One region of the Rhodopseudomonas sp. WA056 genome, then DNA from elsewhere that is predicted to be linked to it. Evidence: predicted binding sites of a transcription regulator. Region 1 holds the regulator's gene; each other region holds the start of a gene.
The links. The regulator PhoB, encoded in region 1, activates phosphate uptake and scavenging genes when phosphate is short. The targets are predictions, from matches to a motif close to TGTCATNNANCTGTCAT.
Positions count from the first base shown of each region.

Region 2: a site for PhoB is predicted at 4,553-4,569, ahead of DU475_RS08430 (Orn/Lys/Arg family decarboxylase). Genes of this name have one in related genera too.
Region 3: a site for PhoB is predicted at 1,925-1,941, ahead of DU475_RS20110 (DUF47 domain-containing protein). Genes of this name have one in related genera too.
Region 4: a site for PhoB is predicted at 6,394-6,410, ahead of phnC (phosphonate ABC transporter ATP-binding protein). Genes of this name have one in related genera too.

Region 1 is NZ_QPFS01000173.1:163-7,012, reverse strand. It holds partial or broken gene pstC (phosphate ABC transporter permease subunit PstC) at 1-85, shown strand, start outside; gene pstA (phosphate ABC transporter permease PstA) at 86-949, shown strand; gene pstB (phosphate ABC transporter ATP-binding protein PstB) at 946-1,770, shown strand; gene phoU (phosphate signaling complex protein PhoU) at 1,794-2,510, shown strand; gene phoB (phosphate regulon transcriptional regulator PhoB) at 2,584-3,297, shown strand; gene DU475_RS22265 (GcrA family cell cycle regulator) at 3,649-4,158, opposite strand; gene DU475_RS22260 (aspartate aminotransferase family protein) at 4,636-5,847, shown strand; gene argF (ornithine carbamoyltransferase) at 5,847-6,782, shown strand.
Region 2 is NZ_QPFS01000029.1:25,990-34,045, reverse strand. It holds gene DU475_RS08455 (TRAP transporter substrate-binding protein) at 148-1,146, shown strand; gene DU475_RS08450 (TRAP transporter small permease) at 1,209-1,766, shown strand; gene DU475_RS08445 (TRAP transporter large permease) at 1,763-3,055, shown strand; gene DU475_RS08440 (Spy/CpxP family protein refolding chaperone) at 3,197-3,799, shown strand; tRNA gene DU475_RS08435 (tRNA-Lys) at 4,148-4,223, shown strand; gene DU475_RS08430 (Orn/Lys/Arg family decarboxylase) at 4,613-6,970, shown strand; gene DU475_RS08425 (GNAT family N-acetyltransferase) at 7,052-7,537, shown strand; gene DU475_RS08420 (hypothetical protein) at 7,658-8,017, shown strand.
Region 3 is NZ_QPFS01000131.1:1,049-9,104, forward strand. It holds partial or broken gene DU475_RS20105 (DUF4407 domain-containing protein) at 1-1,444, opposite strand, end outside; gene DU475_RS20110 (DUF47 domain-containing protein) at 2,010-2,654, shown strand; gene DU475_RS20115 (inorganic phosphate transporter) at 2,669-3,679, shown strand; gene sugE (quaternary ammonium compound efflux SMR transporter SugE) at 3,716-4,030, opposite strand; gene DU475_RS20125 (peptide chain release factor 3) at 4,261-5,886, shown strand; gene DU475_RS20130 (PAS domain-containing protein) at 6,701-7,033, shown strand; gene DU475_RS20135 (GAF domain-containing protein) at 6,996-7,826, shown strand; gene DU475_RS20140 (hypothetical protein) at 7,913-8,056, opposite strand, start outside.
Region 4 is NZ_QPFS01000116.1:5,645-13,700, reverse strand. It holds gene DU475_RS19155 (carbon-phosphorus lyase complex subunit) at 1-583, opposite strand, end outside; gene phnH (phosphonate C-P lyase system protein PhnH) at 587-1,189, opposite strand; gene phnG (phosphonate C-P lyase system protein PhnG) at 1,192-1,665, opposite strand; gene phnF (phosphonate metabolism transcriptional regulator PhnF) at 1,777-2,505, shown strand; gene phnE (phosphonate ABC transporter, permease protein PhnE) at 2,650-3,516, opposite strand; gene phnE (phosphonate ABC transporter, permease protein PhnE) at 3,513-4,394, opposite strand; gene phnD (phosphonate ABC transporter substrate-binding protein) at 4,463-5,371, opposite strand; gene phnC (phosphonate ABC transporter ATP-binding protein) at 5,481-6,293, opposite strand; gene DU475_RS19115 (transferase hexapeptide repeat family protein) at 6,477-7,157, shown strand; gene DU475_RS19110 (alpha-D-ribose 1-methylphosphonate 5-triphosphate diphosphatase) at 7,154-8,056, shown strand, end outside.

The DNA of each region.
Region 1 (6,850 bases):
CCTGCTGCTGTTCATCCTCACTTTCATGGTGCTGGCTGCGGCGCGGCTGTTGCTGATGCGTCTCGAAATGAAGGCGGGAAAGTAAATGTCCCTCAACGCGCACAACAATCCGATCTATGTCCGCCGGCATCGCAGCGACGTGGTCGTCAAGGTGCTGTGCTCCATCGCCGCCGTGTTCGGCGTCACCTGGCTGGCGCTGATCCTGTTCACGCTGTTCTGGAATGGCCTCGCCGGTCTCGATCTCGGCGTGTTCACCAAGAGCACGCCGCCTCCCGGGTCGACCGACGGCGGCCTGCTCAACGCCATCGTCGGCTCCGTGATCATGACGGTGCTCGGCGTGGGCATCGGTGCGCCGCTCGGCCTGTTCGCCGGCACCTACCTGGCCGAATACGGCAAGTACGACAAGCTGACCTCGGTGATCCGTTTCATCAACGACATCCTGCTCAGCGCGCCGTCGATCATCATCGGCTTGTTCATCTACGGCGCGGTGGTGGTGACGATGGGGCGATTCTCCGCGCTCGCCGGTGCGCTGGCGCTCGCGGTGATCGTGATTCCGGTGGTGGTGCGTACCACCGAGGACATGCTGCTGCTGGTTCCGAGTTCGCTTCGCGAAGCGGCGTCCGCGCTCGGGCTGCCGCGCTCGCTGGTGATCCGCCGGATCGCCTATCGGGCCGCGCGCGCCGGTCTGATCACCGGCATTCTGCTCGCCACCGCGCGCGTCGCCGGTGAAACCGCGCCGCTGCTGTTCACCGCGCTCAGCAACCAGTTCTTCAGCCTGGACCTCAGCCGCACGATGGCCAACCTGCCGGTGACCATCAACAACTTCGTGCAGAGCCCCTACGACTACTGGAAGCAGCTCGCCTGGACCGGCGCGCTGCTGATCACCCTGACCGTTCTCGCCCTCAACATCGGCGCGCGTATCATCGGCGCGGAGAGGACCCCGAAATGACCGAGATCTCGATCGCGACCAATGTTCCCTCAGCGGCGATGCCGCCGATCGGCGCCCAGCCGGACGGTCCGCCCAAGATGACCGTGCGGGATCTGAATTTCTACTACGGCCAGAACCACGCGCTGAAGCACATCAATCTCGCGCTCGCCGCCAACCGGGTCACCGCCTTCATCGGCCCGTCGGGTTGCGGCAAGTCGACGTTGCTGCGGATCTTCAACCGGATGTACGATCTGTATCCGGGCCAGCGGGCCGACGGCCAGGTGCTGCTCGACAACACCAACATCCTCGACCCCAAGCTCGATCTCAATCTGCTGCGCGCCCGGGTCGGCATGGTGTTCCAGAAGCCGACGCCGTTCCCGATGACGATCTACGACAACATCGCGTTCGGCGTCCGTCTGTACGAGAAGATCTCCAAGTCGGAGATGGACGGCCGGGTCGAGAAGGCGCTGCGCGGCGCCGCGCTGTGGAACGAGGTCAAGGACAAGCTCAGCGCCTCCGGCCTCAGCCTGTCGGGCGGTCAGCAGCAGCGGCTGTGCATCGCCCGGACCATCGCGGTGCGGCCCGAAGTGATCCTGTTCGACGAGCCGTGCTCGGCGCTCGACCCGATCTCGACCGCCAAGATCGAGGAACTGATCGACGAGCTCAAGGAGCAGTACACGATCGCGATCGTCACTCACAACATGCAGCAGGCGGCCCGCGTGTCGGAATCGACCGCCTTCATGTATCTCGGGGAACTGATCGAGTTCGGGCCGACCAACAAGATCTTCACCTCGCCGAACGATCGGCGCACCCAGGATTACATCACCGGCCGGTTCGGCTGACGCCGCGGGCGAGGAGAACGGACATGGGATTCGAGCACACCACCAAGGCGTTCGACGGCGATTTGCAGGAGTTGACGCGGTTGGTCGCCGAAATGGGCGGCCTCGCCGAACGCCAGATCGTCGACTCGGTCGACGCGTTGATTAGGCGCGACGTCGCGCTGGCCTCGCGCGTGGTTGCGGCCGATGCCGAGATCGACCAGATGCAGCGCAGCATCGAAGAGCGCGCGGTGCTCACGATCGCCCGGCGGCAGCCGATGGCGATCGACCTGCGCGAGATCGTCGGGGCGATGCGGGTCGCGACCGATCTGGAGCGGATCGGCGATCTGTCGAAGAACATCGCCAAGCGCGTCAATGCCATCGACAGCGACTTTCATCCGCTGAAGCTGATCCGCGGACTGGAGCACATGACCGATCTGGTGCAGTCGCAGGTCAAGGCGGTGCTCGACGCCTACACGGCCCACGATCTGCCGGCCGCGATGGTGGTGTGGAACGGTGACGAGGAAGTCGACGCGATCTGCACCTCGCTGTTCCGCGAGCTGCTCACCTACATGATGGAAGATCCGCGCAACATCTCGTTCTGCATCCATCTGATGTTCTGCGCCAAGAACATCGAGCGGATCGGCGATCACGCCACCAACATTGCTGAGACGGTATTCTACATGATCGAGGGGCAGCAGATCATGGACAAGCGCCCCAAGGGCGACACGACGACCTTCGCGAACGCGACGCCGGGCAACTGACGTCGATCCCGCCGCCGGCTCCCGGGCCGCCGGCGGTGCACGAACCGGGACGAGGACTAAGACGAGGACGACGATGGCTGCGCGCATTCTGGTGGTCGAAGACGAGGAAGCGCTGACGACGCTGCTGCGATACAATCTGGAATCCGAAGGTTACGAGGTCGAGGCGGTGGCGCGGGGCGACGACGCCGACACTCGGATGAAAGAGCGAATTCCCGATCTGGTGGTGCTGGACTGGATGCTGCCGGGCCTGTCCGGCATCGAGCTGTGTCGCCGGCTGCGGGCCCGCCCGGAAACCAAGCAACTGCCGATCATCATGCTGACGGCGCGCGGCGAAGAAAGCGAACGCGTCCGCGGGCTCGCGACCGGTGCCGACGACTACATCGTCAAGCCGTTCTCGGTGCCGGAACTGTTGGCGCGGGTGAAGGGTTTGCTGCGCCGGGCGGCGCCGGAGCGGCTCGCCACCGTGCTGGCCTACGGCGATCTCGAACTCGACCGCGACAAGCGCCGGGTGGCGCGTTCCGGCCGGCCGATCGATCTCGGACCGACCGAATATCGGCTGCTCGAGTTCTTCCTCGAACATCCCGGCCGGGTATTCAGCCGCGAGCAACTGCTCGACGGCGTGTGGGGCCGCGACATCTACATCGACGAGCGCACTGTCGACGTCCACATCGGGCGCCTGCGCAAGCTGCTGAATATCGGCCGCGAACAGGATCCGATCCGCACCGTCCGCGGCGCCGGCTACGCCCTCGACGACCGCTTCGCCAAGGTGGAAGGCAGCCCATCGTAGTTGTTAGCAGGTTTGCGACGGAGGGTGGGTAAGGCGAAGCTTGCCCACCAAATCCCTCGTTTCAAACAGCGCTGACCGCGAACGTGATCTTGTGACCCGTGGGCACGACGCTACGCGCCCTTGCCGACCCGACCGCTTTTGCGATCGTTCAGCCGCGGCCTCAGCCCAACATCGCAGCATCACCCTCCGCGAAAGCGGAGGATCCAGTCTTGCAGTGAGTTGGGTGGGAAGTAACGGACGCTCTGGCATACTGGGGCGCCCGCTTTTGCGAGCGATCACAGTTTGGCAGGGTGTCGCGGCCCTGCGCTGCGCGAGCGCGGTTCGCCGCGGCGTTGGGCCGGCGGCGTCAGTCTAGCGGGTGGTCTTCGGCGCTTGGCGGCGGCGGTCGCCGACCGGCTGATAGGCGATGCGCGAGTGATGCGCGCAGTACGGCAGACCCGGCAGTGACTTGCCGCCGCAGAAGAAGAATTCGGGGCTCGACGGATCGCCGACCGGCCAGTGGCAGGTGGCTTCGTTGAGTTCCAGCAGCGACAGCCGCTGGTTCATTGGTACCACGTTGTCGAACGCGATCGGATCGGGCTCGGCCTCGACCTCGAAGGCGTGCGCCAAAGCGGTGTTGCCGCGCGCGACCGGGCGCGTGACCCTCATCATCTGCTGCACAGGGCGGGCCTTGCGCTGCCGCGGCGCCGCCGAGGTCGGGCTCTTGGCCCGGCCCGACAGGCCGAGGCGGTGGACCTTGCCGATCACGGCATTGCGGGTGACGTTACCCAGCTCAGCGGCAATTTGACTCGCCGACAGCCCGCCCTCCCACAATTTCTTCAACTGCTCGACGCGCTCGTCGGTCCAGGTCAATGCCGTCATAGTTCTATCCCTTCCTGCCAGCGGGCGCCGAGACTGGGGCGCGGAACCGCGGCTGTGAGGTCGTCAAAATCTCTGCTGTCAGAATCCCTTAGCGCTCGCCGGACGACCCCTGCCGCCCCGGCGTTACGCCTCGTTCGAGAACACGAAATGGATTACAAACCGCGCACGAGATGTCGTACCCGACAGGCAAAAGGCTACAATATGCCGTGACTCGGGCGCAAGAGTCCGACCCGGTGCGTCCACACCTTCTCCTGTGAGTGAGTCCGCGAAGCCACAACAAACAGCAGCGCTGATGCTTTCCGGCAGCACTTCGTCGAAGCTCCGTGTTGACAGTGAGTTCGACGCTTCTAGAATAATCCCACGTGCCGCCTGGAAAGGCGGCACGTTTCGTTTCCGGGGTACGTTGTCCCAGACTGCGTTCGTGTCATGCGCGTGACGCGTCCGGCCGGCGGCCCGTTTTTTCCGATCGGATCGGCCATGTCTCAGAGCGCTGCAACGTCCCATCTCCTCCCGGTTTTCGCCAGAGCGGATGTCGCGTTCGAGCGCGGCGAAGGTGTCTGGCTGCACGGGACCGACGGTGAGCGCTACCTGGATTTCACCAGCGGCGTCGCGGTCAACGCGCTCGGTCATTGCCATCCGCATCTGGTCGAAGCCTTGCAGCAGCAGGCGACCAGGCTGTGGCACATGTCCAACCTGTTCAAGAGCCCGGACGGCGAACGGCTGGCGGCGCGGCTGTGCGAGCAGAGCTTTGCCGACATGGTGTTCTTCTGCAATTCGGGCGCCGAGGCGGTGGAGTGCGCGCTGAAGATGGCGCGGCACTATCACTTCTCCAACGGCGCGCCCGAGCGCACCCGGGTGATTACTTTCGAAGGCGCGTTCCACGGCCGCACCCTCGGCACCCTCGCCGCCACCGGCGCAGCCAAGTACCTGGAGGGTTATGGCCCCCCGCTCGAAGGCTTCGATCAGCTCCCGCTCGGCGATCTCGACGCGGTGAAGGCTGCGATCGGCCCGCACACCGCGGCGATCCTGATCGAGCCGTTGCAGGGCGAGGGCGGCGTGCGCTCGCCCGAGCCGTCGTTCTTCCGCGCCTTGCGCGAGCTGTGCGACGCCCATGGCCTGCTGCTGATTTTCGACGAGGTGCAGACCGGGATGGGCCGCACCGGCGAGCTGTTCGCTCACGATCGGTTCGGCGTCGCGCCCGATATCATGGCGCTGGCGAAAGCGCTCGGCGGCGGCTTTCCGATCGGCGCCTGCCTGTCGACCGCGGAAGCCGCCAGGGGCATGGCGCCGGGCGCGCACGGCTCGACCTTCGGCGGCAATCCGCTGGCGGTCGCCGTCGCCAATGCGGTGCTCGACGTGATGCTGCAGCCGGGCTTCTTCGACGACGTCAAACGATCCTCGCTGCTGCTGAAGCAGAAGCTCGCCGGAGTGGTCGACCGCCATCCGCAAGTCCTCAGCGAGGTGCGCGGCGAGGGGCTGCTGCTCGGCCTCAAGGCGGTGGTGCCGTCGCCGGAGCTGATCGCGGCGCTGCGGGCCGAAAAACTGCTCACCGTCGGGGCCGGCGACAACGTGGTGCGGCTGCTGCCGCCGCTGATCGTCAGCGAGGCCGAGATCGACGAGGCGATCGGGCGGCTGGAGCGCGCCTGCGTCGTGCTTGCCGGTCAAGCGGCGCAGAAGGAGGCGGTGTGATGAGCAGCGCCATCAAGACGCCGCGGCACTTTCTCGACCTCACCGAGCTGCCGACCTCTGAGCTGCGCAGCATGCTGGCCGCCGCCGTCGCCATGAAGGCGAAGCGCAAGGCCAATGCCGAAGCCGACAAGCCGCTCGCCGGCAAGACCCTGGCGATGATCTTCGACAAGCCGTCGACCCGCACCCGGGTGTCGTTCGACGTCGGCATGCGCCAGCTCGGCGGCGAGTCGATCATGCTCACCGGTCAGGAGATGCAGCTCGGCCGCGGCGAGACCATCGCCGACACCGCGCGGGTGCTGTCGCGCTTCGTCGACATCATCATGATCCGCATCCTCAATCACGAGGCGCTGCTGGAGCTCGCCGCCAACGCCACCGTGCCGGTGATCAACGGCCTGACCCGCAAGTCGCATCCGTGCCAGGTGATGGCCGACGTGATGACGTTCGAGGAGCATCGCGGCCCGATCAAGGGCCGCACCATCGCCTGGACCGGCGACGACAACAACGTGCTGGCGTCGTTCGCGCATGCCGCGGCGTGCTTCGACTTCAAGCTCAACGTCGCCACCCCTCCGCAGCTCGCGCCCAACAAGGCGCTGCGCGACTGGATCAAGGCCAGCGGCGCCGCGATCACCATCGGCACCGATCCGGAGCAGGCCGTGCGCGGAGCCGACTGCGTCGTCACCGACACCTGGGTGTCGATGGGCGACAAGGACGGCGAGCATCGCCACAATTTGCTCAAGCCGTATCAGGTCAACGCCAAGCTGATGTCGCTCGCCCACAAGGACGCGATCTTCATGCACTGCCTGCCGGCGCATCGCGGCGAGGAGGTCACCGACGAGGTGATCGACGGCCCGCAATCGGTGGTGTTCGACGAAGCCGAAAACCGCCTGCATGCGCAGAAGGGCATCCTGGCCTGGTGCCTCGGCGCTGTGGCGTAGTTACTCCTCCATTTTGAGCGGAGCACTCGCGGTCCCCCTCCCCCTTGCGGGGAGGGTCGGCCGAGCGA
Region 2 (8,056 bases), on a different contig from region 1:
CCGCCCTTTCTTTCGCGTTGCAGCAGTTGTTGACGGCACCCCTGCGAAGGGGCAATAGCCTTTCGTAGTGCTTCTCTGTATTGGTGCGGCTGGTAATCGAATGGGCGGGAACGCGGGTGCGTTCCTCACAAGGAATCGGGAGAAAACATGCGAAAATCCATTCTAGCACTCGCGTCGATCGCCGTGTTCGGGCTGGTGGGACCGGCCGCAGCGCAGTCGCCGATCGTCATCAAATTCAGCCATGTAGTAGCTCCCAACACTCCGAAGGGCTTGGCCGCGGAGAAGTTCAAGGAGCTGGCCGAGAAGTACACCGACGGCAAGGTCAAGGTCGAAGTCTACCCGAACTCGCAGTTGTTCGGCGACGCCAAGGAGATGGAAGCGGTCGCGCTCGGCGACGTGCAGTTCATCGCGCCGTCGCTGTCGAAGTTCGACAAGTTCACCAAGAAGATCCAGTTGTTCGATCTGCCGTTCCTGTTCGACGACATCGCAGCGGTTGATCGCTTCCAGGCGGGGCCGGCCGGCCAGGAGCTGTTGAAGTCGATGGAGGCCAAGAACTTCCTCGGCCTCGCTTACTGGCACAACGGCATGAAGCAGATCTCGGCGAACAAGCCGCTGCTGGTGCCGGAAGACGCCAAGGGCCTCAAGTTCCGCATTCAGGCGTCCGACATTCTCGCCGCGCAGTTCCAGCAGCTCGGCGCCGTGCCGCAGAAGCTCGCGTTCTCGGAAGTGTATCAGGCGCTGCAGGTCGGCACCGTCGACGGCCAGGAGAACACCTGGTCGAACATCTACTCGCAGAAGTTCCACGAAGTGCAGAAGGACATCAGCGAGTCCAACCACGGCGTGATCGACTACATGGTCGTCGTCAATGCCAAGTGGTGGAACGGCCTGTCCAAGGAGATGCAGGGCCAGTTGAAGAAGGCGATGGACGAGGCCACCAAGGTCAACAACGACGTCGCCAACAAGCTCAACGAGGAAGCCAAGCAGAAGATCGAGGCCTCCGGCGTGAGCAAGGTGCATCAGTTGACTCCCGAGCAGCGCAAGCAGTGGGTCAACGCGATGAAGCCGGTCTGGGCCAAGTTCGAAGGCGCCATCGGCAAGGATCTGATCGACGCGGCGGTCGCATCCAACCAAACGAAAACCAACTAGTCGAACGGTCGGCCGCGGTGATCCGCGGCCGACCTCGTCTCGGCTGACATAGGGGGCGCGCGGTGACGCTGCGGAAGATCTTCCACCGCGTCGAGGAGGGGCTTATCGCCTTCATCCTCGGCGCGATGACTTTGTTGACCTTCGTGCAGGTCGTGCTGCGCTACGGTTTCAATTCCGGTTTCATCTGGGCGATGGAGGCGAGCTTCTACATGTTCGCCTGGCTGGTGATGATCGGCATCGCCTATTGCGTGCGGGTTCGCGCCCATATCGGCGTCGACGCCCTGGTCAACCAGTTGCCTCCCACGCCGCGCCGGTTGGTCGGACTGCTGGTGGTGGCGTTGGCCCTGCTTTACGCCGGGCTGATGATCTACGGCTCCTACGAATACGTGTACCGGCTGTTCATCATCGACGTCGAGGCCGAGGACATTCCGGTCGCGCGCTGGATCCTGTCGCTGTGCCTGCCGATAGGATTCATCTTGCTGGCGGTCCGGCTGATCGAAATGGGCTGGCGCATCGTCACCGGCCGCTCCGGCGGCTACGAACTCGCCGACGAGGCGCGCGAAGCGGTTCACCACGTGCAACATCATCCCGAACTCGACGCCACGACGGTGCAGCGATGAACACCATCTTTCTGTTCGCCTCGCTGTTCAGCTTTCTCCTCATCGGCATGCCGATCGCGATCTCGCTCGGCCTGTCCTCGATTCTCACGATCCTGCTGTTCCAGAACGACAGTCTGGCGTCGCTGTCGCTGAAATTCTTCCAGACCACCGAACAGTTCACCCTGCTGGCGATCCCGTTCTTCATCCTTGCCGGCAACTTCCTCACCACCGGCGGCGTCGCCAAGCGAATGATCAATTTCGCGATCGCGGCGGTCGGGCATCTGCCCGGCGGTCTGGCGATCGCCTCGGTGCTCGCCTGTATGCTGTTCGCGGCGGTGTCCGGCTCGTCGCCGGCAACCGTGGTGGCGATCGGCTCGATCGTGATCGCCGGCATGGTGCGGGTGGGCTACTCTCAGGCTTTCGCCACCGGCGTGATCGTCAATGCCGGCACGCTCGGCATCCTGATTCCGCCTTCGATCGTGATGGTGGTGTTCGCCGCGGCGACCGAGTCGTCGGTCGGCCGGCTGTTCGTCGCGGGCGTGATTCCCGGCCTGCTGCTCGGTCTCGCCCTGATGGTGGCGATCTATGTCGCCGCGCGGATCAAGAAGCTGCCGCGACAGCCGAAGGTGCCGTGGCGCGAGCGGCTGACGCTGTTCCGCGAGGCGCTTTGGGGCCTGATGCTGATCTTCATCGTGATGGGCGGCATCTACGGCGGCGTGTTCACGCCGACCGAAGCTGCCGCGGTGGCGGCGGTCTATGCCTTCATCGCCGCCGTCTTCATCTACCGCGATCTCAGGATCGTCGACGTGCCGCAGGTGCTGCTCGACTCCGGGCGGGTGTCGGTGATGCTGATGTTCATCATCTGCAACGCCTTCCTGTTCGGCCACGTGCTGACCACGGCGCAGATTCCGCAGGACATCGCCCGGCTGATTATTGATGCGCAGCTTCAGCCCTGGCACTTCCTGCTGATCGTCAACATCATCCTGCTGGTCGCCGGCAACTTCATGGACCCGACGGCGATCGTGCTGATCACCGCCCCGATCCTGTTCCCCACGGCGATGCAGCTCGGGATCGACCCGATCCATCTCGGCATCGTTTATGTCGTGAACATGGAGATCGGGCTGGTGACGCCGCCTGTGGGACTCAACCTGTTCGTGGCGTCCGGTATCACCGGAATGCCTCTGATGCAGGTGGTGCGGGCCGCGCTGCCGTGGCTGATGGTGCTGCTCAGCTTCCTGATCCTGATCACTTACGTCCCGATCATCTCGACGTTCCTGCCGGATTTGTTGTTCGGTCCAGCGCTGAAATGATCTAGTCGATCGCCGATCGCGCGATGGTCTCGAAAGCGGCCGGGTTACCGAAAGGTAATCCGGCCGTTTCTGTCCAAACCTTAAGTTGCACCCCGGCCTGCGCCGAACGATCCTTGCGGCACCTTTTCGAAGGAGGTTGCCATGAAGAAGGTTCTGCTCGCCGGCGTCGCCGCGCTGGTGTTCGCCGGCTCGACTGCCGCCTACGCCGATCACCGTGGCTGGTTCGGGCACGGCCGGCACGCATTCAGCGCTCAGGATCGCAGCGCGTTCGCCGATGCCAAGATCGCTGCGGTGAAGGCCGGGCTTCAGCTCACGCCGGATCAGGAGAGGCTGTGGCCGCCGGTCGAGGCCGCGGTGAAGGACATGGTCAAGCTGCGGATCGACCGCGCCGAGGCGCGGATGAAGGCGCGCAACGACGACCGCGATCCGCGCGACGTCGATCCGGTGGCGCGGCTGCGCGACCGCGCCGAGCAGATGGCCGCCACCGCCGCCGCGATGAAGAAAGTCGCCGACGCCGCCGACCCGCTGTACAAGTCGCTCGACGACGGCCAGAAGCGCCGGCTGCGGGTGCTCACCCGCATGGAGGGCGGCGGCTTCGGTTGGCACCACCATGGTCACGGCTTCATGCATCGCGACCGGGACGGCGACGACGATCGCGGCCCGCGCTGGGAGCGCGGCGGCCGCGGTCCGATGATGGATCGCCGCGGCCCGATGGACGATGGCGACGGCCCCAGCCGGCTCTAGGACGGACTGCAGGATTGACATCCGGCGCGCCGCTGCGCGCGCCGGATGCTCTCTTCGCAGGTCGGTGACGGCATTGTCCCTGCGACCGGCCATGCGCCTGCGGCGCAGCGCCAGCCGAGCGCCGGAAACGCTCGCCGTGGCCTGTCTTGACATCGGCGAGGCGGGGAGGCGCCGCAGCGCGCACCCGGGCCGCCTTCGGGCGCTCAAAACCCGCTGAAACCGCAGCTATTTTCGTCCGCCGAATATTCTCGTCACAGAACCGAAAAAAGTCGTCCGCATTGCTGGACATCCCGGGTGGGCTTTGCTAAACGACGCCGTCCCCGCAAGGGACCCAGCCGAAACGGCTGCGGGCGCATAGCTCAGTTGGTAGAGCAGCTGACTCTTAATCAGCGGGTCCTAGGTTCGAGCCCTAGTGCGCCCACCAAGCCCACCCTTAAGACGAGACATAGCAATCAAAGGGTCGGTTTAGGTGGTGTCCGCCGCAATCTTCAGTGCGAGCCGGTTTCTCAATCTCTTTCGATGCTCAGCGAATACGGCTTGACGCGTGTCGCGGATATGCTCGCCCCCGTGGGGCTCGTGCGATTTACTTGGTCGTCGTGGTGGCCATGGGACCGGCTGATTAGTCCGCAGGCCCATCGTCCGCATTGCGAGGCCTTGAACTCGCACCAGAAGTCCAATGGGTCGATCCAATCTGAAGCTTTCGCCGTTGGCTGTTGCGGCCGGCCTCGCGCCATCCTGCGCGTCTAAGGTTCACGTCACCACACTGTCACACAACCCGGCGAGAGAGTGTCGGCGATTCACGTGGGCACCCTCATGGACTATTTCAGGCGTTTCACCTTCCTGTTCTCGGCCCCCACCTTCGAGGCGGATGATCTCGAGGGCATCCGGTTCAACCAGATCGTCGCCGAGATCGAGCGGTCCGGCTTCGAGATCGTCAAGGCGCGCAAGCTCGAAGATGCCGAGATCGCGGTGCAGACTGACGCTGCCATCGGCTGCATGGTGGTCGACTGGGGCAAGAAGGGACTCGAGGGCAAGACCGCCGCGCTGATCAACCTGATGCGCCGACGCGGTCTCGATTTTCCGATCGTGCTGCTGATCCGCCGCAAGCGGTTCGAGGAAGTGCCGGTCGAGGTGCTGGATTTCATCGACGGCTACGTCTTCCTGTCCGAGGAGACACCGACCTTCATCGCCCGCAACCTGATCAGCCGGCTGAAGCAATATGCCGACACGCTGAAGACGCCGTTCTTCGGCGCGCTGGTCGACTATGCGGAGGAGGGCAACCAGCTCTGGACCTGTCCCGGCCATAACGGCGGCATGTTCTACAGCCGCAGCCCGATCGGCCGGGTGTTCATCGAGCATCTCGGCGAGGCGGTGTTTCGCGACGACCTCGACAATTCGGTACTCGACCTCGGCGATCTGCTGACACACGAGGGGCCGGCGCTGCGCGCGCAGAAGGAAGCCGCGCAGATCTTCGGCGCCGAGAAGACGTACTTCGTGCTCAACGGCACCTCGACCTCCAACAAGGTCGCGCTCGGTGCGCTCGTCACCGACGGCGACCTCGTCCTGTTCGATCGCAACAACCACAAGGCGGCGCATCACGGCGCGCTGATGATGGCCGGCGGGATTCCGGTCTACATACCCACCGTGCGCAATGCATGGGGCCTGATCGGACCGATGGCATGGGGCGCGCTGGACGAAGACGCGCTACGCGAACGCATCCGCAGCCATCCGCTGGTCAAGGACCCGGAAGCGTGGCGCAGGCCGCGTCCGTTCCGGGTCGCGGTGGTCGAGCAGTGCACCTATGACGGCACCATCCACAGCGCCGAGATGATCCTGCGCCGCATCGGACATCTGTGCGACTACATCCTGTTCGACGAAGCCTGGGCCGGCTTCATGAAGTTTCATCCGCTGTATGCGGGCCGTTTCGCGATGGGGCTCGCTAATCTCGGCGAGGACGCGCCCGGCATCATCGCGACACAGTCGACCCACAAGCAGCTCGCCAGTTTTTCGCAGGCGTCGCAGATCCACATCAAGGATCGCCACATCCGCGGCCAGAAGCGGCGGGTCGAGCATCGGCGCTTCAACGAGAGCTTCATGCAGCACGCCTCGACGTCGCCGTTCTATCCGCTGTTCGCTTCCCTCGATGTCGGCGCGCAGATGATGAAGGGCCGCTCCGGCGAGGTGCTGTGGGACGATACGATCCGGCTCGGCATCGAGCTGCGCAAGAAGATCCGCGCGGTGCGGCGCGAGTTCGAAGAGAAGGAGGCGAGGCCGGAGCGGCGCTGGTTCTTCGATCCGTTCGTGCCCGATCGGGTGACGATCGCCGACACTGCGCGCGAAGGCGCGGTGCACGACGTCGCATGGGAGGCGGTCAGCACCGATCAGCTCGCGACCCATCCGGCGTTCTGGCAGATCGCACCGGACGCGAGCTGGCACGGCTTCGCGAACATGACGCCAGGCTTCGTCATGACCGATCCGAACAAGCTGACGCTGCTGACGCCCGGCTTTGATCGCGCCACCGGCCGCTATGCCGGGCACGGCATTCCGGCGCCGGTGGTGGCGCAATATCTGCGCGAGAACCGCATCGTTCCGGAGAAGAACGATCTCAACTCGCTGCTGTTTCTGCTGACGCCCGGCGTCGAGGCGAGCAAGGCCGGCACGCTGATCAGCGGCTTGGTCGCTTTCAAGAAGCTGCACGACGACAATGCCCCGCTCGAAGAGGTGATCCCGGAGTTCTGCCGGCGCCGGCCGGCGCGCTATGCGGGCGTGCGGCTGCGCGATCTGTGCGGCCAGATGCATAGATTCTTCCGCGACGCCGATGTCAGCGGCCTGCAAGCCAAGCAGTTTCTGGCCGAACACCTGCCCGAGATCGCGATGTCGCCGCACGACGCGGCGCGCTGCCTGGTGCGCAACGACGTCGACTATCTGCCGATCAGCCGGATTGCGGGCCGGATCGCCACCACGCCGTTCGTGGTGTATCCGCCGGGGATCGCGACCATCGTGCCCGGCGAGCGGCTGAGCGAGCGGGCCAAGCCGATGCTCGATTACTTGCAGATGTTCGAGCGCAGCTTCAACGAATTCCCCGGCTTCGACGTCGAGATTCAGGGCGTCTATCGCGAGTTCGACGAAGCCGGCCGGGTGTGTCTCCACACTTACGTCGTGGCCGAATAGGCTCGTCCCGTTTTCGGAGTTGCCGTGGACAGCGCCTTGCCGATCCTGATCCGTTCGTCGCACGACGGCGATGTCGAGGCGATGCTCGACATCTATCGCTACTACATCCGTCGCGGGCTTGATGAAGGGATCGACGACAACGGCATGCCGCAGCCGGACGATCTGAAGGAACGGCGCAAGAACCTGCGCAACCGCCGCTTTCCGCATCTGGTGGCACTCCGTGGCGAGGCGGTGGCCGGCTATGCCTACGTCGTGCTGTTCCGCAAACGGCCGGCCTATCGCTACACCGTCAAGCATTCGATCTATGTGCACCCGGATCACCTTGGCTGCGGCATCGGCCGATTGTTGATGCACGAGCTGATCGATGCCTGCGCCGCCGCGGGATTCCGCCAGATGATCGGCTATATCGACGCCGACAACACCGCCTCGCTCGGCCTTCACCATAGTTTCGGCTTCGCCACCGTCGGGCGGCTGCCCGGCGTCGCCTATCGCTACGGCCGCTGGGCCGATACGGTGATGGTGCAGCGATCGCTCGGCGCGGGGGCGACCACGCCTCCGGTGGTTTGATCGCCAGCGGCGGGTTCCACGGCTGCGACAGATCGATCCGACGCCATGTGTTACGTTATTGCGGATCGACAGCGATGCAAAACGCGTGTTATCCGCTGGTCTCGACCCGTGAGAGCCATCGTGACGCCATCCGCCAGCATCTTTCAGCATCGCCTGCTGCGCATCTCGCGCAGAGTCGTCGCTGCGTTCGTGCTGGCGGTGTATCTGTTCGCGGGCGCCGTGCACGGGGTGCACGACCTCGATGTAACCTCCGGTTCCGCCACGGCGATCGTGACTCTGGCGTCCTCCGGCGGCGATCATTCCGACCAGGCGATCGTGGGCGAGCACCATTGCCACGGCTGCTTCTCGGTGTCGCTGCCGAGCCCAAGCGTTGTGGCGACCACATCCGAGCTCACCAGCGCGCCGCTGCGGCATCAGGATGCCGAACGCCGCAGCATCCTGCGCGTCATCGATCCCCCGCCACCAAAAGCCCTGATCTGAATATGACCGCCGGGCGCAGCGCGCCCTGAATCCGTCGTT
Region 3 (8,056 bases), on a different contig from region 1:
GTTCGGCCGCAGCGGGCCGAGGCTGGGGTTGCGCGATCGAAACCGGCTCCAGCGTCATGGCGGGCAGGGTGATGGCGGCCATCGCGGGCGCCGGATCTGGCTTCGGTGCTTCGTCCTCGAGATCTTCGTTGTTCTCGATCCGCTGCCGGGCACGTTCGACCTCCGCCTGAATCTTGGCGGCGTAGACGCTGGGCGGCGAGAAGAAGATCTTGGCAACCACCGGCACGATTTCCAGGAAGATGATGAAGAACCGTGTCATCCACGAGAACAGCGTCATGGTGGCGCCGTCACGCGGATCGTTCTTCAGCTCCTGATACGCGGCGATGCGGGTCAGCGGATCGAATTTGTCTTTCTTATCCTGGAAGTAGGAGTCCGCCATCACCTTCTTGCGGAAGTCGGCGACGCTCGCCGCCTTGTCGGTCTCGAACTGCTTGAGGTCGGCACGGGCGACATCGATCCGTTGTTGCAGCGCATCGGCCCGCGCCTTGATCGCGGCGCGCTCCTGCTCGCGCGCGGCGAGCGCGTCGGCAGTGATCTTGGCCTGCACTGCGCGCAGGTCATCGCGGCGGGCGTGGAGCTGAGGAATTTCGGCCTCGCGCTCGGCGCGCTGGGCGAGGAACGCCTGACGCTGTTTCTTGGCGAATTCGTAGCGGGGGCCCACGCCGGGCCGCCCGGAATTGTTCGGAGCGGCTTTCAATCCGAACTCTTCGGCATTCATGTCGGCGGTGTAGCGCTGGATCGTTTTGTCGATCTCGGCGATGTCGGCGCGGATCCCGGCCTCGCGGTCGGCGACCGACTTGATCTGCTTCTCGATGTCCTCGGTGCGGGCCTGGGTACTCGGCTCCGGCTTCGGCTGCTCGGTGAGGGCGTCGCGGTGGAGTGCCTCGAGCTGCTCGATGTCGGCGAGCCGGCGTTTCGCCTCGGCGTTCAGACCGGCTTCAAAATTGGCGATCTTGTCGTAGATCGGCTGGTTTGCGGCGACCCGGTCAGCCTCGATCTTCTCGTTGATGGTGGAGGAGAAGATCGCCAGCTCCAGAAACATCGCGATCACCCAGGCCAGACCGAACGACAGCGCCAGCCGGATGCCGACTCGGACGAAGCGCCAGGCGGTCTGCTTGGCTTCGGCGCGCGATTGGATCGGCGCGTTGTTCCACAGCGTGCCCTGATAGAACCAGTCCGACTGGCACAGCGCGCGGTCGAACATCAGCACCGTCAGCGCGATCACCGTCGAGACCAGCAGCCGGGTCCAGATATTGTCGATCATGTAGCCGGTGGCGTGAAACGACACACCGAGCACGACGATGAAGGACAGGCAGAGCGACGCGCCGAGATGGGCGGCCCACAATTTGTCGGAGGCCGGACAGCTCTGAAGGGTCTTGCGATCGACGCCAGCGATGATGCCAAGAACGCGTTGAATCATGGCCGCCCAGTTCTGCGGTGACATGCGCCGCGGTTTGGTGGTGACAGGTCGGCCGAGTCTAACAGAGCGTAAACAAATTCAATACGAGTCGAGCTTCCTGCACCGCGTCAGCAGGCTCCGGTGCGGTCTCAGAAATCGCTGCTAAGTGCAGGTGATCGATTGCGAAGTTGCTGATCTCCTGGGCCCGATAGAGGGCCGGTGCAGTCCTCATTATTTTGTCGTGACCGCGGGTTCCGATGGGGGCGTCCATTCCTCGATTACCACTCTGTATCGACGACGCACGGCTCGATTTCGCTTCATCGGGTTGAAGTGATTCGCGAGCGGCCGGGGTGTGGAGGCGACGCCGGCATGGTCCGGCAGGCCGAAGGAGTTGCGAATTCTGTGGACGAGACGAGGCCGGGACGGCGTCGCCTCCCGGCTGGCCCGTTGTTCGGAGCGTTGCGGCGCGGCGGTTGCCGGGACCGTGCGGAATGGACGGTTGCCTGTCCGCCCCTGAAGTGATTTATGACGGCCGTGTGACGCGTCGGGGCGCCCCGTTTCGGACGGGTGTGCCTTTGGAATTCGTGTCACGTCAACCGGATAGCTCCCGATGCTACGATACTTTCGAGCCTTTCTGCCCAAGGAAGAGAGGTTCTTCGACCTGTTCGCCCAGCATACCAATACCGTGGTGCAGGGGGCTCAGGCGCTGCAGGACATGCTGCGCGGCGGCGACGAAACCCTGGTGCACTGCCAGCGCGTCAGCCATTTCGAATCGGAGGCCGACAGCATCACCCGCGAGGTGCTGACCGCGGTGCGCCGGACCTTCATCACCCCGTTCGACCGCGTCGACATCAAGAACCTGATCACCTCGATGGACGACGCCATCGACCAGATGCAGCAGACCGCGAAGGCGGTGATGCTGTTCGAGGTTCGGGAATTCGAGCCGCCGATGCGCGAGATCGGGTCGCTATTGGTCGAAAGCGCCAATCTGGTCGGTCGCGCGGTGCCGCTGATGCAATCGATCGGGCCGAACCTGCAGATGCTGACGGCGATGACCGAGGAGATCACCAAGCTGGAAGGCCGGGTCGACGATCTCCACGACATCGGGCTGAAGGAGCTGTTCCTCAAGCACCGCAACGCCAACACCATGGATTACATCGTCGGCGCCGAGATCTACGACCATCTGGAGAAGGTCGCCGACCGTTTCGACGACGTCGCCAACGAGATCAATTCCATCGTCATCGAGCAGGTCTAGGGCAGGGGCCGCACGTGGACGCATCGCTCGGGCTGCCCATCCTGGTCGGGTTGATCGCCGTCGCGCTGCTGTTCGATTTCTTGAACGGCCTGCACGACGCCGCCAACTCGATCGCCACCATCGTCTCGACCCGGGTGCTGCGGCCGCATTACGCGGTGTTCTGGGCGGCGTTCTTCAATTTCATCGCCTTCATGGTGTTCGGCCTGCACGTCGCCAACACCATCGGAACCGGTATCATCGAACCCGATGTGATCGACGCCGCGGTGATCTTCGCGGCGCTGACCGGGGCGATCGTCTGGAACCTGGTGACCTGGGGGCTCGGTATCCCGTCCAGCTCGTCGCACGCGCTGATCGGCGGCCTGCTCGGCGCCGGCCTCGCCAAGGCCGGGCTGTCGGCCGCGGTGTGGAGCGGGCTGACCAAGGCGCTGCTGGCGATCGTGCTGTCGCCGCTGGTCGGCTTTCTGCTGGCGCTGGTGCTGGTCGCGATCGTGTCGTGGGCGTCGGTGCGCTCGACGCCATTTGCCGTCGACCGTGCCTTCCGCATCCTGCAATTCGCCTCCGCGTCGCTGTACTCGCTCGGCCACGGCGGCAATGACGCGCAGAAGACCATGGGCATCATCGCTGTGCTGCTCTACTCGCAAGGCTATCTCGGCAGCGAGTTCTCGGTGCCGTTCTGGGTGGTGCTGTCGTGCCAGGCGGCGATGGCGCTCGGCACCCTGATGGGCGGCTGGCGGATCGTCCGCACCATGGGCCTGCGCATCACCAAGCTGACGCCGATGCAGGGCTTCTGCGCTGAAACCGGCGGCGCCGCGACGCTGTTCACCGCGACCTTCCTCGGCGTGCCGGTGTCGACCACCCACACCATCACCGGCGCGATCGTCGGCGTCGGCGCGGCGCGACGGATGTCGGCGGTGCGCTGGAACGTGGCGAGTTCGATCGTCTACGCCTGGGTCATCACCATCCCGGCCTCGGCGATCGTGGCGGCGGCAGCATATTGGGCGACCAAACTGCTGCCGACGTTCTGAGGCGCTGTTTCGTCATTGCGGACGAACTTGTCGGCGTCAGCCGACCAGCTTGAGCCCGACGATGCCGGCGACGATCAGGCCGATGCAGGACAGGCGGGCAACGGTGGCCGGATCGCCGAACAGCATGATGCCGAGCGCCGCGGTGCCGACCGCGCCGATGCCGCTCCAGATCGCGTAAGCGGTGCCGATCGGCAGCGTCTTGAGAGCAAGCCCGAGCAGCGCGACGCTGGCGACCATCGCCGACACGGTCAGCGCCGTCGGCACCAGCCGGGTAAAGCCTTCGGTGTATTTCAGGCCGAGCGCCCAGCCGATCTCCATCAGGCCGGCGACGAACAGATAGAACCAGGCCATGGCGGCCTCCTTGCGCACGTCCGGGCAATTTTGATGAGGCCATCCAGCGGGATGGCGCGCCGGCGCAATGCGCGGTCTTCGAGGAGGCCGGGTCGTCCCGGCCGAAAAGGTGATTTTGAGGTCGTCCTCGAACCCCTATATGAGGGACGCCGCTGCGCCGCGCAACTGCGGGCGCGGCGACCCGCCGGAAGCCCTTGATCGCGCCGGCTTTCCCTGCCACAGGCTGACGCATGTCCGACACCGCTGTTCCGGCCGACGCGCCGTCCTCGACCCCGTCTTCGCTCGCCCATGAAGTGGCGCGGCGGCGCACCTTTGCGATCATTTCGCATCCTGACGCCGGCAAGACCACGCTGACCGAGAAGCTGCTGCTGTTCGGCGGCGCGATCAATCTTGCCGGCCAGGTCAAGGCCAAGGGCGAGCGCCGCAACACCCGCTCGGACTGGATGAAGATCGAGCGCGACCGCGGCATCTCGGTGGTCACCTCGGTGATGACCTTCGAGTTCGACGGCCTGGTGTTCAACCTGCTCGACACCCCGGGCCACGAGGACTTCTCGGAAGACACCTACCGGACGCTGACCGCGGTCGACTCCGCCGTGATGGTGATCGACGCCGCCAAGGGCATCGAGGCGCGCACCCGGAAGCTGTTCGAGGTCTGCCGGCTGCGCGACATTCCGATCATCACCTTCATCAACAAGATGGACCGCGAGACCCGCGACATCTTCGATCTGCTCGACGAAATCGAGAAGACGCTGGCGCTCGACACCACCCCGATGACCTGGCCGGTCGGGCGTGGCCGCGACTTCCTCGGCACCTACGACGTGCTCGACGGCGGCGTGCGCCTGCTCGAAGGCGGCGGCGCCAAGACCGGCGCGGCCGAGCAGATCACCATCGAGGAACTCGGCAAGCGCCATCCCAATCTCGACGTCGCCGCCGTCAAGGAGGAGCTCGAGCTCGCCACCGAAGCCTGCAAGCCGTTCGATCTCGAGGCGTTTCGCGAGGGCCACCTGACGCCGGTGTATTTCGGCTCGGCGCTGCGCAATTTCGGCGTCGGCGATTTGCTGCAGGGGCTCGGCCGCTACGCGCCGCCGCCGCGCGCGCAGGAGAGCAATGCCCGCAAGATCGCCGCCGACGAGCCGAAGATGAGCGCCTTCGTGTTCAAGATCCAGGCCAACATGGATCCGAACCACCGCGACCGCATCGCGTTCGCCCGGCTGTGCTCCGGCAAGCTGACCCGCGGCATGAAGGCCAAGCTGGTGCGCACCGGCAAGGCGATGCCGCTGTCGAGTCCGCAGTTCTTCTTCGCCCAGGATCGCTCGGTGGCCGACGAAGCCTTTGCCGGCGACGTCGTCGGCATTCCCAACCACGGTAGCTTGCGGATCGGCGATACGCTGACCGAGGGCGAGGACGTCACCTTCGTCGGCGTGCCTTCCTTCGCGCCGGAAATCGTCCGCCGCGTCCGGCTCACCGACGCGATGAAGGCCAAGAAGCTGAAAGAGGCGCTGCAGCAGATGTCGGAAGAGGGCGTCGTGCAGGTGTTCCGCCCGCGCGACGGTGCTCCGGCGCTGGTCGGCGTCGTCGGCCCGCTGCAGCTCGACGTGCTCAAGGCCCGGCTCGCCGCCGAGTATCAGCTCCCGGTCGATTTCGAAGTCTCCGAATTCCAGCTCGCACGCTGGATCTCCTCCGACGACCGCAAGAAGCTCGAGACCTTCATCGCCAACAACGGCTCGTCGATCGCCGACGACGTCGACGGCGATCCGGTGTACCTCGCCAAGAACGAATTCTATCTCGGCTACACCCGCGACCGCGCCGAGGGCATCGTGTTCTCGGAAATCAAGGACGTGAAGAAGACGGGGTGAGGCGGATCGCGTTCCTCCCCCCCGATCGTCATCCCCGCGCAGGCGGGGATCCAGTATCGCAGCGCGACCGAGATGAGCATCGGACTCTGCATCGAGCGCCCTGGGCTACTGGATCGTCCGGACAAGCCGGACGATGACAGCGGAATGCGGGGCGAGCGCTGTGCGTCACAGCAATATTCCGCTCGAGCTGCGACGTCCGCTTCACATGTCAAACAGCCACAAATCCACGTCCTCGCGGCGCAATGCGCCCGAGCTTTGCCCGAAGAGCCGCCCCGAAGTGAGGGGCGGTGGCGCGCCGCAAGACGCGGCGTTGGTAGTGTCGCGATCCGGCCTTCGCCCGCGCGAGCGGCGAAGATCGCGAACCGCGCGTCGCCTTGCGGCGCGCCACCCCGGCGGTTTTTGGCTGAAGGACCGCTCTTCCGGGACCGAGCGAGCTTGCGGGCTTTCCCCGGCCTCTACTCGACCCGTCCAGCCTCTGAAGCGGCGGCCGCTCGTAGTAGCGGCGGACGGTGACCCTCAGCCTCCCGGACGCGTGGGTGCGAGCCACGACGCGCAGGACGCCGTATCCCGCTCCGCCTCGCAAGCGCCCTCGAGAAGCGCCCCTCGCGAACGAGATGAATAGGAATATAATCTATTTCGGCGGGGGCGTCAATCCGGTCGTGCGGATCTGGCGGACCTTGACGATCGAAGAAAACGACGCGAGCGAGCTGCACGATCGGCACCTGTCAGGTAATGACCCAAAGTGGACCTCCCTTGGTTCTGGAGCTTTGCGGGCCGCTTCGCTGGACCTACAATCCGTGCTAAAATGTCACACATGGAATACGAACCAACTAGGTCGGAGTTAGAGCGCCTTCGTTCGATTATCGAATGGCTGCCTCAAGGCTACGATGAATGCGAACTGATCCGTGATGCCGACGGGCGACCGATTGACTACTTCATTTTTGAGACGAATGCGTCGTTCGAGCGGCTGCTTGGATTGAGCCGCGACGAAGTCAGAGGCAAGCGCGTCACTGAAATCATTTCCAATTTGGAAGCGTGGTGGCCGACCGAGATCGGCAAAATCGTCGATGGTGGCAGGCCTGGACGACTTGAACACGAAGTGGCGTCGTTTGACCGTTTATACGGTGACGATCTATCCTCGCGGTAAAGATCGCTTCGCGGCGTTGTTTGATGACATAACGGAGCGGAGGCGCGCTGAGATCGCTCTGCGGGAAAGCCATGAGCGGCAGAGTTTCCTTCTCAAGCTCAGCGACGAGTTGCGGCCTTTGATCGACGCCGACGAGATCCAGCGCGTCGCTGCTCGTCTGGCAGGTGAGCATTGGAGAATGGCCAACGCGAACTACGCTCGCATCGAAATCCGACATGGCGTTCCGTATGCCATCGTCCGACAGAGTTACGCCGCAGAGGGGCGGGAGTCTGTGGACGGTGACTACCCGCTCGCCGATTTTCCCGGCTTCACCAAGAGGATGCTCTCGGGTGAGAAATTGATTCTACCCGAACTTGCGAGCGATCCAAACCTGACCGAACTCGACAAGGCAAACTGGAAAGCGATGAATATCGCCGCCCTGATGTCGGTTGCTTTGGTCAAGGGCGGACATCTCGTTGCGAGCTTCGCCGTTCACGGCCCCCGGCCAAAACGCTGGACGGTCGCAGACGCTCAGCTTCTCGAAGAGATTGCCGAGCGCACCTGGGCCGCCGTCGAGCGCACCAGCGCCGAGGCGGCGCTGCGCGAAAGCGAGGAGCGCTTTCGCCAGTTCGCCGATGCTTCGGCGGCGGCTCTCTGGATCAGAGCCGCCGATACGTTGGAGATGGAGTTCGTCAGCCCGGTGATCGTGATTCCACCTGTTGTCTCAGCAATGGGAATGTCGGCAGTCTCAAGCATACGAGTATCTGTAGATGCTAAGATGGATCGTTGCGTGAGTGGAGCAGTCGGGCCCTAGGCGCTAGTTCTGAGTTTGCTGCTCCTGTCTACTTAGCTATCATCTGTAGAATGTTGCGGTCCATGGCCGCACGCTGCTTATCGCAATCATCCGTTCCACGGCAACCGCACGGACTTGCCCTGTATGACGTCCTCAAGAACTAAGGATAGCTCTGCTTCGAGTCTTCGCATTTCGGCTTCGAGTTGCCAAATACCCAGCCCGTCATTTCTGCGCCGGTGGTAGTCCACGAA
Region 4 (8,056 bases), on a different contig from region 1:
GCCTCAGGTCGCGTCCGGCCGGAAAGTTCAGCGGTTCGCGGGTGAGATCGCCGACCGCGCTGTCGTCCTCGGCGACCGGCGACTCTTCGATCAAGCCGTCCTGGCGCAGGATGTCGGTGACCCGTGGCGTCGGTGCGTCACTGGCTTCCGCTGTCGCCGGCTCGGCCGGATCGCCGCCTTCGGCGAGCTGCGGATCGAGCAGCCGGTGGGTGTAGTCGAAGGTCGGACCGAGGATCTGGCCGCCGGGAATGTCCTTGAAGGTCGAAGAGATCCGCCGCCGGACCGCCATTGCGCCGGTGTCGACCGGCTCGGAGGAGCCGAACCGCGGCAGCGTGGCGCGGAACGCCCGCACCAGGAAGATCGCTTCGATCAGATCGCCGCGCGCCTGCTTGATCGCCAGGGCCGCCAGCTCGCGGTCGTAGAGCGAGCCTTCGCTCATCACCCGATCGACGCCGAGCGCGAGCTGCTCGGAGATCTGGTCGAGCGTCAGCTCCGGCACGTCGCGGTTGCCGCGGCGGGCATCGGCGAGCAGCCGGTGGGCATTGTCGATGGCGCGTTCGCCGCCTTTGACTGCGACATACATCGGTCAGCTCCCTTGGCTGAGGCGCGTGGTGCGCGGGATCGCCACCATTTGATCGCCGTTCACCAGCACCACGTCGAGGCCGCGCGGAAACAGCGCTGCGTTAATACTCAGGCGATCGAACAGGTCGGCCGGCTGCAGCGATGCCTGCAGCAGCGTCTCGCCATCGATGCCGGGACCGTGCAGCCGGAAGCCGTCGCCGGAGCCCAGCGCCTGCACTTGAATAATGAGTGTGGTCGAACGATCCGGATATTCGGGCGTGCCGAGCGCGAACCGCTCGAACGGCAGTAGCGCCGAGCCGTCACCGATCAGCGCGAACGCCGCGGTAGAAGGATCGTCGGTCAGCGGCGCGCCGGTGTGAAACTTCAGCCAGCGCGCGACCGTGCCGTCCGCCGCGATCGCGGCGTCGAGCCAGATCGGCGTGTCGTGGTCGAACAGCGTCAGCGCCAGTGCGGCGCTGGCGTGCATCAGCGGCGCCGGTGTGCCGGCCTCGACCGTGATGCGTTGGATGCGGCCGGGCCGCGCCATCGCTTCCATCACGGCGCGGAAGGTCGATTGCGCGCCGAGCACCTTGTCGGCAAAGCCGGAGGAAAGTTCGGTGGTGGTCATGGTCAGCCCTCGCCTCGCACCAGCGTGTAGAAATCGACCTTGGTGGCAGCCGTCCGGGCGGCCTTTTCGGCGCGTGCGGCTTCGACTTCAGTCCGCAGCGGCGCGATCACCTCGGTCTCGACCGCAGCCGAATAGTCCGCCGATTGCAGCAGCGCGTCGCACAGCGCGATCAGCTTCGCCTTGGTGCGATCTCGCCCCAGCGTGTAGCCGAACCCGACCTCGCCGCTGGCGAGCCGCACCGCAGCGCGCGACACCGTCGCCTCGCCGACATTGAAGGCGGAGCCGTCGCCGCCGATCCGGCCGCGCAGCATCACCAAGCCCTGTTCCGGCTCGCGCAGCAGCGTGAACGCCGGCGGAGCCAGTGCGTCGATGCGCGCGCCGATCGCGGCAGTCTCGGATGCGGCCAGCACCGCCATCGCGGCGCGCCGGCGCGTGGTTGCGGCTTGTTCGGGGGAGTTTTGTGTCTCCGCGTGCATCGCCATTGCCCAATTCAAGTTGTCTATGTTAATAGACAACTTGATAGAAGCACAATGTGAAAACTCGATGACGACGAATTCCGTGGCGTTGATCACAAAAGCGTGCCTGTCATGACCGCCGAGGCACTCACTTCAGGCGTCGCGTTGTGGCGTCAGGTCGCCGACGGCATCGAGCTGGCGATCGCCGACGGCCGCTATCTGCCCGGCGGCAAACTGCCGGGGGAGACCGAGATCGCCGAGAATTATGGGGTGAACCGTCACACCGTCCGGCGGGCGCTCGCAGCGCTGGCGGAGCGTGGATTGGTGCGCGCCGAGCGTGGCAGCGGCACTTTCGTGCGCAGCCGGCGGATCGCCTATCCGCTGCGCACCCGGACGCGGTTTTCCGAAATCATCAATGCGGGCGGCCGCGAGCCGCGCGGTCAATTGATCGCCGCGGAGCGCGAGCCGGCGACCGGCGCGCTGGCCGGCCAGCTCGATCTCGACATCGGTGCGCCGCTATTCCGGATCGAAGCACTGCGGTCGGCGGACGGCGTGCCGATCAGCCGCGGCACCACCTGGCTGTCGGCGGTGCGATTTCCCGACGCGCCCAAGGTGTTCGCCGCGAAACGCTCGATGACCAAGGTGCTGGCGCATTACGGCGTCAACGATTATCGGCGGCTGTCGACCCGGATCACCGCTTCGATCGTGGATGCGGCCGATGCTGCGCGGCTCGATCTGCCTGCCGGGCGCCCGGTGTTGGTCGTGGAGAGCATCGATGTCGCCGCCGACGGCACTCCGCTGCTGACTTCCCGTGCCCGCTTTGCGGCAGAGCGGGTCGAGTTCGTGATCGAGCCGGATTAGGGCCGCCCTGCGCTCACGTCATCGCCCGCGCAGGCGGGCGAACCAGTATTCCAGAGAGTTCGCGGCAGAGCACGGACGCTCTGGAATACTGGATCCTCCGCTTGCGCGGAGGATGACGGTTGAGAGTGCGATGATCGCCGCGCCTTAAGCGACCGCCTTTCGCCCAATGATCGCAAACCGCAGCTTGCTGGAGATCCAGTCGATCGCCGCCACGGTGACCAGGATCATCAGGATCAGGAACGACACCTTCTGCCATTCCAGCACCCGGATCTGCTCGGCGAGCTGCAACCCGATGCCGCCGGCGCCGACGATGCCGATGATGGTGGCGGAGCGGGTGTTGGATTCGAAGAAGTACAGCACCTGGCTGGCGAGGATCGGCACCACTTGCGGCAACATGCCGAAGCGGACGCTGTGCAGATGCGAACCGCCGGTCGCCTTGACGCCTTCGCTCGGCTTGTCGTCGGCGGCCTCGAAGGCTTCGGAGAACAGCTTGCCGAAATTGCCGAAGTCCGAGCACATCACCGCCAGAATGCCGGCGAACGGGCCGAGACCGACGACGCCGACCCAGATCAGCGCCCAGATCAGGGTGTCGATGCCGCGCACCGCGTCGAGCAGGCGGCGTGTCAGCAATTGCAGCGGACGGATGCGTAGCACGTTGCGGGCCGCCAGGAACGATACCGGAAACGCCAGCAGCGCGCCGCCGAGCGTGCCGAGAAACGCGATTGCCAGGGTTTCGCCCATCGCATGCAGATAGATTTGGGCGAGCTGCCACGACCCCGGATCCGGCGGCAGCATCAGGCCGAGAAATTCGATCAGCCGTCCAGTGCCGCTGAACAGCCGGTCGAACGGGATCTCGAGCCGGATCAGGCCGAATAGGAAGATGGCTGCAGCCAAAGTCAGGCCGCCGATCAGCTTTCCGCGCCTGACCCAGTCGGCGCGGAACTGTTCGGGGAAGCGGGCGACGATGCCGGCCTCGTCGCCGAAGCTCAGGGTGCGGCGGGCGGTACTCATCGTCGCTCCTGACCGATCAGGCGGCGGCGCACGCCTTCGGTGAAATAGTCGATCGCCATCACGGTGACAATGATCAGCAGCAGGATGGCGCTGACGTCGCTGTAGTAGAACTTGCGCACCGCCTCGATCAAATCCTGGCCGATGCCGCCGGCGCCGACGAAGCCCATCACGGCGGCGCCGCGGACGTTAACCTCGAACCGCAGCAGCGCGTAGCTGACGAAGTTCGACAGCACCTGCGGCACGACCGCGAACCGCACCATCTCGAGCCAGTCGCCGCCGGACGACACCACGCCTTCCAGCGGCCTGTCGTCGATGTTCTCGACCACCTCGGCGAACAGCTTGCCGAGTGCGCCGGTGGTGTGGATCGCGATGGCCAGCACGCCCGGCAGCGGGCCGAGCCCGAACGCCAGCACGAACAGCAGCGCGAACACGATCTCCGGCACGGTGCGGCAGAATTCGAGGAAGCGGCGGGTGACGAACACCAGCGTCCGCGACCGCACCAGATTGGCCGAGGCGAGAAAGCACAGCGCGAAGCCGGCGATCGCGCCGAGCAGCGTGCCCACATAGGCGATCAGGATGGTGTCGAGCAACAGCCCGGTCCAGCGCTTGATGCCCCAGAACCAGTCGGAAAGGTCCGCCCACAGCGTGGCCAACGCCAATTTCGGCGTGATCGAGATGAAATACGACGGAAACCGCCAGAAATTCTCGGCGAACTTCTTCGGATCGACCTCGCCCATCCAGGCCGCTGCGGCGATCGCGGCGATCAGGATCGCGCCGCCCAGCGCCAGCCGCCGCCGCTTCGCCGCCACCGCCGCGTCGTAGTGATCGGCGAGGGCGCGGAGCTGGGGCTCGGGAAGTTCTGTGACGGCTGCCTGCATTCGATTGTCCGACATGACGACGTGGGCGGCCGTTAGGTCGCCCACGTCCGATGAGGTGCGGTGATGGATCAGGACTTCGACTTGCGCAGGCTGTCGACGAACTTGATCAGCTCGACGACCGGCTCGTAGTCCTTGTGGCTGGTCGCGGCGTAGGGCAGGGCCTTGCCTTCATAGATCTTGTTGAAGGCTTCCGGATCGTTGGTGGCGAGATCGAGCACTGCCTTGCGGATCGCCGCCTTGAGGTCGTCCGGCAGGTCCGACAGATACGCCATCGGCGAGTTCACGATCAGGTCCGACTTCAGGATGATGCGGAAGTCGGCGGCCTTGGCCATGCCCTTGCGATCCATCCGGAGCAGGTTGCTCTCGTCCTCGGTGTTCCACCAGTTGAATGCCGCGTCGCAAGTTCCCTGCGCGACGCCGATCACCGCGTTCTCGTGGCTGCCGGCGTAGATCACCTTGGCGAAGAACTTGTCGGGATCGATCGACATCTTGTTCATCATGAAGCGCGGCACGTTGTTGCCGGAGGTCGAATTCGGATCGACCAGGCAGAGGTTCTTGCCCTTGAGATCTTCGATCTTCTGGTAGGGCGAGTCCTTCTTCACATACAGCACCGAGTGATAGCCCTTGGAGCCGTCGCCGTTGACCTCGATCGCGAACGGCTCGACCTTGGCGCCGACCAGATAGGCGCGGGCGTAGGACGCCGGCCCGTACATGCCGATGTGGATGTTGCCGGCGCGCTGACCTTCGATCACCGCGGCGTAGTCGTTGGCGATGCGGAGCTTCACCGGAACGCCGAGCTGCTTGGTGAGGTAGTCGGTCAGCGGGGTCCAGCGGGTGGTGGTGCCCGAGGCGTTCTCGTCCGGGATCTTGCCGAACACCAGCTCGGGATATTTCGCTTTCCAGTCCTGCGCCGGCGCGGCGTGCGCAGTGAACGCCAGCGCGGCAGCGGCGGCGACGAGGGTACGGAGCTTGATCATGACGGTTCCTGTCTCTTCAAGTCGATGAACGGTCGGAACACGGCAACCGCGCGCGGGCGAGCCGCGGGCGGTGCCGGATCGGGAAGACGGCGAACGATTGCCGTCGGAATCAGGCCACGGCGACGCTCGCCAATGCGGGCGCGGGAAGGCCGTGCGGCACGTGCGGCGCGGCCCCGAGCACTTCGTCGGCTTCGAGGTCGTAGAGTTCTCGGGCGATCTGGTCGGTGAGCGCGGCCGGCGCGCCGTCGAACACCACCCGCCCCGAGGCCATGCCGATCAGCCGGTCGCAATAGCTGCGGGCGAGATCGAGCGAGTGCAGATTGCACAGTACGGTGATGCCGAAGTGCTTGTTGATGCGCAGCAGCGCGTCCATCACGATCTTGGTATTGCGCGGATCGAGCGAGGCGATCGGCTCGTCGGCGAGCACGATATCGGGCTGCTGCACCAGCGCACGGGCGATCGCGACGCGCTGCTGCTGACCGCCGGAGAGCTGGTCGGCGCGCTGCGCCGCATAGGACGCCATATCGAACTGATCGAGCGCCGAGATCGCGAGCGCGCGATCCTGCTCAGGCCACATCTGCACCAGCGAGCGCCACGACGGCACTTCGGACAGCCGGCCCATCAGCACATTGGTCAGCACGTCGAGACGGCCGATCAGGTTGAACTGCTGAAAGATCATCGCCGAGCGTGCGCGCCATTGCCGCAATTCGCGGCCCTGCAGCGCGGTCACATCGACGCCTTCGAACAGGATGCGGCCTTCGGAGGGCTCCGCCAGCCGGTTCAGCATTCGCAGCAAGGTCGATTTGCCGGCGCCGGAGCGGCCGATCACCCCGACGAAACTGCCGCGCTCGACCGAAAATGACGCGTCGTCGACCGCGGCTTTGCTGCCGAAACGGCAGGTCAGACCTTCAACTACCAGCATGCGCTGCTCCCGAAACAGGTTCGGGGGAATCGCTACCGCCGTTGTTTTGCAGCCGTGTGACAGAGCGTGTAGTTCTGCCGCCACATCAAGGTGTTCGCTCCGTCATCGATGCGTCACGATGACGTCATGAACGGCGTCGATGACAGGCCGCACACCCAATCACCGCTCGTGAGAATCCCACCCATGGCCGCGAAATTGCTATCGGTCGCGCCGACCGTCGATCCGACCGCCAAGCTGCACGACGTCACGCTCGGCGCCTATTGCGAAGTCGGTGCCCGCACCATTCTGAACGAAGTGGCGATTGGCGACTACTCCTACGTCGTCAACGACTCGCAGATCACCTACACCGGCATCGGCAAGTTCTGTTCGATCGCGGCCATGACCCGGATCAACCCCGGCAATCACCCGATGCAGCGCGCCACGCAGGCGCACTTCACCTACCGGGCCAGCACCTATTTCGAGGGCGAGAGCGACGACGCCGAGTTCTTCGCCTGGCGGCGGTCGCATCACGTCGAGATCGGCCATGACGTCTGGATCGGTCACGGCGCCGTCGTGCTGCCGGGCCGCAACATCGGTACCGGTGCGGTGGTTGCGGCAGGCGCGATCGTCACCCGGGACGTGCCGGCCTACACCATCGTGGCCGGCAATCCGGCGCGGCCGATCCGCCGCCGCTTCTCCGAGGCGGTGGCCGAGCGGCTGGTCGCGCTGGCGTGGTGGGACTGGAGCCACGACGCGCTGCGCAATGCACTGCCGGACTTCCGGAAACTGTCAGTGGAAGACTTCCTCGACAAATATGAAGCCACGGCCATGACGCAACGGGCGGCGGGCCGGGAGCCGGCAGCAGAACAGCAGGTGACGGGATGAGCGAGATCGCGATCGAAGGCGGCCGGACGCTTATTGGCGACGAGATTGCCGAGGCTTCGCTGCAGATCGCCGGCGGCGCCATCGCGGCGGTCGGCTCCACCAGCGGCAACGCCGCGATCCGGATCGATGCGCGCGGCCTGCTGGTGCTGTCCGGTATCGTCGATCTGCACGGCGATGCGTTCGAGCGGCAGATGATGCCGCGGCCCGGCGTCGACTTTCCGATCGACGTGGCGCTGATCGACAGCGACCGCCAAGCGATCGCCAACGGTCTGACCACGGTGTTTCACGCCGTCACCTGGTCGTGGGAGCCCGGCCTGCGCAGCGCCGATAACGCCCGGCGGATGCTCGACGCGATCGATCTGACCAAGCCGCGACTGTCGGCCGACACCCGCATCCATCTGCGCCACGAGACCTTCAATCTCGATGCAGTCGACGAGATCGCGCAGTGGATCGGCGACCGCCGCATCGACCTGTTCGCTTTCAACGATCACATGGATTCGACGCTGGCCAATCTCGCCAAGCCGCAGAAGCGCAACCGGATGGTCGAGCGCACCGGCCTCAGCGACGAGGCATTCGACCGGCTCGTCGAGCGTATCGCGGCGCGCGGCGACGAAGTGCCGCAGGCCAATCGGCGTCTCGCCGTCATCGCGCGCGAGGTGTCGATGCCGATGCTGTCGCACGACGACGATACTCCGGCGATGCGGCAGGGCTATCGTGATCTCGGCGTCGGCATCGCCGAATTTCCCACCACCGAGGAGACCGCGCGCGACGCAGCGCTGCACGGCGACTTCATCGTGTTCGGCTCGCCGAACGTGGTGCGCGGCGGCAGCCATACCGGCTGGACCAAGGCGGCCGACATGATCGCCAAGGGACTGTGCTCGGTCCTGGCCTCCGACTAC